Regions from separate parts of the Anaerosalibacter massiliensis genome, predicted to be linked through region 1. Evidence: a T-box and tRNA genes for the amino acid it is inferred to sense, from the RefSeq annotation. Region 1 holds a T-box; the other holds one or more tRNA genes.
What was found. A T-box is a leader RNA that pairs with one kind of tRNA and senses whether it is charged. The one in region 1 lies ahead of NSA23_RS14590 (valine--tRNA ligase), so its partner is inferred to be a tRNA-Val.

Region 1 (3,431 bases):
AGTATACTGGCAGTCTATGTCCCCACCAAAGTTGTCTTGAAATACACCAATCTCTAATATTTTCTAGCCAATGGGAATAAATTTTGCCGAATCTCTTAGGAATAAATTTCAAATTTCCATTTCTATAAGCCTCAAGGGCTGGCTTTGCTAAAGGTTCCATTTTCACAAACCATTGTTTAGATATTATAGGTTCAACTACAGTCTTACACCTCTCACAATGACCTACATTATTCTCATGGTCTTCTATTTTTAATAAATATCCCTCTTTATCTAAATCTCTGACAATCTTCTCTCTAGCTTCATATCTATCAAGTCCCTCATATTCTCCACCATTTTCATTTATTGTAGCATCATCATTCATAATTTTGTATTGACCTAGATTATGTCTGTGGCCAACTTCAAAATCATTTGGATCATGGGATGGTGTTATCTTAACAGCACCAGTACCAAATTCCATATCTACATACTCATCTGCTACTATAGGAATTTCCCTATTCACTAGTGGAAGTATGGCATATTTTCCAACTAATCTAGTATATCTTTCATCTTCTGGATGTACTGCTATAGCTAAGTCTCCTAAAATCGTTTCTGGTCTGGTAGTTGCAATAGTTATAAAGTCTTCACTATCTTTTATAGGATATTTTATATGCCAAAGATGTCCATGGGAATCCTCATGGTCCACTTCTGCATCAGAAATAGCTGTTTTACAAGTTGGACACCAATTTATTATTCTATCTCCTCTATAAATAAGGCCTTTGTTATAAAGTCTTATAAATACTTCTTCTACTGCATTACTTAAACCTTTATCTAATGTAAATCTTTCCTTGGACCAATCACAAGAAACACCTAATTTTCTTAATTGATTATTTATATTGCCTCCATATTCTCTAGTCCAATCCCATGCTTCTTCTAAAAATTTTTCTCTTCCTAAATTTTCTTTACTTTTTCCTTCTTTTTTCAATTTTTCCACTACTTTAGCTTCAGTAGATATACTAGCATGATCTGTTCCTGGAAGCCATAATGCCTCATATCCTTCCATTCTCTTCCATCTTATCAATATATCTTGTATTGTATTGTTTAAAGCATGCCCCATATGAAGATTTCCAGTAACATTTGGTGGAGGCATCATAATTGTAAAAGGTTCTTTTTCTTTGTTTACATCAGCCTCAAAATATCTCTTGTCATTCCAAAACTTATAAATTTTTTCTTCAAAATCCTTAGGATTATATGTCTTAGGTAAATTTTCAATCATATTATAAATCCTCCTTTTAAATATAAAAAAACCCTCATCCATATATAAGGACGAAGGAAATTTTCGCGGTACCACCTTAGTTTCCATAGCTAAAAACTATGGCTCTCAAATATATAACGGTATTAACCGTTCAAACCTACTAAGATTCAGCTTGAAAACTCAGAAGCTACTTTCAGAAAACATTGCCTAGAAAAGTCTTTCAGCCTATGGACTATTCTCTCTATATAGGATATATTCTTACTCCTCTTCTTCATAGTCTAAATATAGGGTTATTCATTTAGTTATAGTTATTATATATAAGTATCCCCTTATTTGTCAACAATTTAAGCTTCATCTTTATCTCTCATAATAGTTTTAAATATAGTTAGATAATTTAAAAAAGCAAATAAGTGGAAAGTTATTGCAATATATAATAATATATTTGTCATCATCTGCGATAAAGACAAAATTACAGAAATTATTGCTACATAGAAAGAAAAAGTAGCTACCTTCCCAAACTTATTTGCAGGTATTACCTTTTCTCCTCCAAAATAATATAATATACCACCCCCCACTATAAGGGCTAATTCTTTCATTCCCAATACGATTAAAATCCATGGAGGAATTAGTCCATAAGAATTAAAGCTTACTAAAACTGCAAAGGTAGTTAGCTTATCTGCCACAGGATCAAGGGCTGTTCCAAGTTTTGTTATCATATCGTATTTTCTTGCTATATATCCATCTAGTATATCTGTTATCCCTGATAATATAAGTACTATACCTGCATAAACTATTCTCTTTTCAAGAGTAGAATAAAAAAATAACAAATAAATAGGTATTAAAAAAATTCTACTTAATGTAAGGCCATTTGCTAAATTCATATTATTCTCCTTTTCCATTATTTTTGTAACTCTTTATCTATTATAATCATATAATAAAAATAATCTAGTCTCCATTAATTTTTAGGAGGGATTCTAATGAAAAAAAGTATTAAACTTTTTTCCTTGGTATTAGTATTGACAATTTTTATAAGTTTTAGTTTAACTGGATGCAAAAAAAACAATTTAAAAACTATTAAACTTATAGAAGTAACTCACTCTTTATTTTATACCCCTCAATACGTAGCTATAACTCAAGGATTTTTTGAAGAAGAAGGACTTGAAATTGAACTGATTAATGGAAAGGGAGCAGACAAATGCATGACTGCACTACTAAGTGGAGAAGCAGATATTGGATTCATGGGACCAGAAGCGTCAGTATATGTGTATAATCAAGGAAAATCAAACTATGCTATTAATTTTGCTCAATTAACACAAAAAGATGGCTCTTTTCTTGTAGGAAGAGAAAAAGAAGAAAACTTTAAATTTGAAAATTTAAAAGGAAAAACTATTATTGGAGGCAGAAAAGGTGGCATGCCAGAAATGACCTTAGAATATGTCCTCAAAAAACATGGACTAGAACCAGGAACTGATGTAAATGTAAGGACCGATATTCAATTTGATGTCATGGCAGGAGCCTTTACTGGAGGAGAAGGAGATTATGTAGCCTTATTTGAACCAGTAGCTGCTACATTAGAAAAAGAAGATAAAGGTCATGTAGTTGCTTCTATTGGAGAAGAAGCTGGCTATCTTCCGTATACATGCTATTCTGCAACAAAGGATTATATAGATAAAAATGAAGAAACAGTCCAAAAATTCACCAATGCTATATATAAAAGCATGCTTTGGGTCCAATCTCATAGTGTAGAAGAAATAGCCAAAGCTGTAAAACCCCAATTCCCTGATACTGATGATGAAGTACTTATAGCCCTTATAACTAGATATAAAGAACAAGACACTTGGAAGCCAGATTTGATTCTTACGGAAGAAGGATTAAATCATATGATGGATATTATGGAAATAGCAGGAGAACTAGAAGAAAGAGCAGATTATAGCGAAATAGTAATAACTAAATTTGCTGAAAAAGCAATGAAGAAAATAACCAAGTAATTAAAAAATCTATTTGTAGCAAATAAAAATGAATTATTTATTTTTATTTGCTACAAAACTATGATCATATATTTTATAGAAAATCTTATATATTAAAAAACCTAGTACTCCACCTAAAACATTTAAAATTATATCATCTACATCAAATTGTCCAAGACCTGTTATTAACTGTATAACTTCAAAAGTTAGACTGATTATAAATGCAATTTTAA
Region 2 (3,431 bases), on a different contig from region 1:
CTAAAATGACTGTACCATTAGGAGTTATAGGTATAGTATATGAATCAAGACCTAATGTGACAGTAGATGCTTTTAGTTTGGCTCTTAAAAGTGGTAATTGTATAATGCTAAGGGGAAGTTCCAGTGCTATTCATTCAAACAAAGCCATTGTAAAAGCAATAAAGGAAGGACTAAAATCAAGTAATATTTCAGAAGAAGTAATACAATTTATAGAAGAAAGTGATAGGCAACATGTTTACGATATGCTTAAGGCCAATGAATATATTGATTTAATCATTCCTAGAGGAGGAAAAGGGTTAATAGATTTTGTAGTAAAAAATTCTTCAGTGCCAATATTAGAAACAGGTATTGGAAATTGCCATGTATTTGTAGATAAAAATGCGAATTTAAAAAAGGCATTAAATATTGTAAACAATGCGAAAACTCAACGAGTAGGAGTATGCAATGCTTGTGAAACATTATTGGTTCATGAGGCTATAGCAGATAAATTTTTACCTATGGTTTTTGAAAAAATACAAAGCATAGTTGAAATAAGAGGATGTACAAAAACTAGGGAAATAATAGAAGTTAAAGAAGCAAAAGAATCTGATTGGAAAGAGGAGTTTTTAGATTATATTATAGCTGTAAAGGTTGTTAAAGATATTGATGAAGCTATAGAACATATACAAAATTATGGTACTAAACATTCAGAGGCTATAATAACGGAAAATTTTACTAATGCTCAAATGTTTTTAAGAAAAGTAGATGCCTCAACAGTATATGTAAATGCCTCAACCCGTTTTACTGATGGAGGAGAATTTGGATTTGGTGCTGAAATGGGCATAAGCACACAAAAAACTCATGCAAGAGGACCAGTTGGGTTAGAACAATTAATAACATATAAATATTTAGTAATAGGAGATGGACAAATAAGAAAGTAGAGGGATTTGATATGGAACAGGATATAATAAAGAATAGCAAGAAAATAGTTATAAAAATCGGAAGTAGTACAATAACTAGTAAGGATGGAGTTATAAATAAAAAATTTTTGGATAGTTTAGCTAGTCAAGTAAAATCTTTAATAGATAAAGGTAAACAGGTAGTAATTGTTTCTTCAGGAGCTAGAATTGCAGGGGTATCTACTTTATGTAGATGGTCAAGAAAAGAAGATGTAAACTATAAACAGGCTCTATGTGCAATAGGTCAAGTAGAGCTTATGGATTCTTATAGAATAATTTTCAATAAATATAATGTGCATGTAGCTCAGATACTTCTAACAAGAGAAGATTTTAATGATAGTTCAAGAACTTTGAATATAAGAAATACATTATTTACATTATTAGATGAAAATGTTATACCCATAGTCAATGAAAATGATACAGTTTGTGTAGAAGAAATAAAAATAGGAGATAATGATATGTTAGCTGCCCAAACAACTGTATTATGGAATGCAGATCTACTTATAATTTTAAGTGATATAAATGGAATATATGATAAAAGTCCTGTAGAACACAAAGATGCTAAGTTGATTGAGTTAGTAGATAATATTGATGAACTAGAAAAAAACATATCAATAGGTAGGTCTAGTTCTTTTGGAACAGGAGGTATATCGACTAAGTTAAAGGCAGCAAGACTTGTAAATAAATTTGATATAAATATGATAGTGGCAAACGGAAAAAAAGATAATATAATAGAAAAATTAGAAAGCGGAGAAGAAAAAGGGACAGTTTTTATTTGAAATATATATAATGGTGGGCGATATCGGATTCGAACCAATGATCTCCACGATGTCAACGTGGCACTCTAACCAGCTGAGCCAATCGCCCACTTACTTTTTATATATCTTATCATAAAATTATTGTATTTTCAATTATAATAATTCTTTTCTTAATTCCTTACCAGATTTTGGAGAGATATATGAAAGAGGAATATCAAAAATGGAAAAAGCACCTTTTTTACCTTCCAAAGCCAATCTATAAACTCCACGAGCAAAAGCAACCAGTACAGAAGCAGTGAACTCTGGATTATTATCTAAAGATAAATTAAACTCCATTTTTTGTCTATGATTATTTTCATTTATATCAGTAGAAATAACAAAACCTCCATGAGGCATTTTAGAATGATTTTTCACAAAATCTTCTTCTGTGATAAAATGGACTGTGGTATCATAGTCAAGGAAATAATCTGGCATAGTTTTTATTTCTTTTTCAATTGCATCAGTATGATCAAAATCAAAAGGTACTACATAACAAGTTCTTTTATGTTTTTCTCTAGTTTTAAGATGTGGATTGTTTCCAGACCTTGCTTTTTCAATTGCATCTTTTATAGGTATAGTATATTGAACTGCATATTTTACACCATTTATTTTTCGAATAGCTTCAGAATGACCTTGACTTACTCCTTCACCCCAGAAGGTGTAGTCTTGACCTTTTGGAAGGATAGCTTGGGCTAATAGACGGTTGATAGAAAAAAGTCCTGGATCCCATCCTATAGAAATTAGACTTACCTTATTAGATTCTTTTGCAATATCATCCACCATATTAAAATAATCGGGTATTTTGCTATGGTTATCATAAGCATCTATAGTATTGAAACAAGCTGCAAGTATTGGACATTGTTCTGGCAGATCATTAGCGGAACCACCGCAAAGAATCATGACATCTATCTCATCTTTATAATTCAGTATTTCAGAAATATGAATAATTTTTGAATTTGTTTTTATAAGGGATGTATCTCTCCTAGTGAAGATTCCCTTAAGTACAAAATCATTATTTTGTTTAAGTGCTAGTTCTACACCTTTTCCTAAATTGCCATATCCAACTATTCCTACTCGTATTTTATTATTCATAGTGCACCCCTACTTTAAAAGTTATTTATAATCTTAGATCATATTATAAATATTTTAGCATAATTTGTTTTATTTATCTAGATGGCAGTATTGACAGTCAGATTTTTACAATATAATATAAATATAAGCAGTGAAGGGAGGTTGAAAAATGTGGATAAGGAAAGTAAAAGTTTAGCTTATATCTCAGCATTATTATATGCGTTGATAGTAGGGCTTTCTTTTTTATTTACTAAAGTGGCTCTTAGCACGTCTAATCCTATTGATATTTTGGCCTATCGTTTTATAGCATCTTTTTTAGCAATATCTATACCAGTATTATTTAAATGGGTTAAAGCAAGCTATACAAAAGAAAGAATTATAAAAATAATTCCTCTTGCACTATTGTACCCCCTATTATTTTTTGGATTTCAAACTTTTGGACTAATGCATGCTACTTCATCAGAGGCAGGTATTATTCTCGCTTCAGCCCCTGTTTTTACTATGATTCTGGCTTCCTATTTTTTAAAAGAAAAAACTAATTTATATCAAAAACTATCTATTATTATATCGGTTCTAGGTGTTCTCTATATTATGATAAAAAAAGGTTCATCTATTGATTTAGCCA

Region 2: it has a tRNA-Val gene. The T-box ahead of NSA23_RS14590 (valine--tRNA ligase) is inferred to sense a tRNA for this amino acid. The anticodon was not compared.

The regions. Positions count from the first base shown of each region.
Region 1 is NZ_JANJZL010000015.1:34,631-38,061, reverse strand. Features, by position in the region: gene NSA23_RS14590 (valine--tRNA ligase) at 1-1,252, opposite strand, end outside; T-box leader at 1,296-1,515, opposite strand; gene pgsA (CDP-diacylglycerol--glycerol-3-phosphate 3-phosphatidyltransferase) at 1,576-2,112, opposite strand; gene NSA23_RS14580 (ABC transporter substrate-binding protein) at 2,209-3,219, shown strand; gene NSA23_RS14575 (VanZ family protein) at 3,253-3,431, opposite strand, start outside.
Region 2 is NZ_JANJZL010000004.1:246,567-249,997, forward strand. Features, by position in the region: gene NSA23_RS08385 (glutamate-5-semialdehyde dehydrogenase) at 1-920, shown strand, start outside; gene proB (glutamate 5-kinase) at 932-1,717, shown strand; tRNA gene NSA23_RS08395 (tRNA-Val) at 1,729-1,805, opposite strand; gene NSA23_RS08400 (diaminopimelate dehydrogenase) at 1,850-2,827, opposite strand; gene NSA23_RS08405 (DMT family transporter) at 2,978-3,431, shown strand, end outside.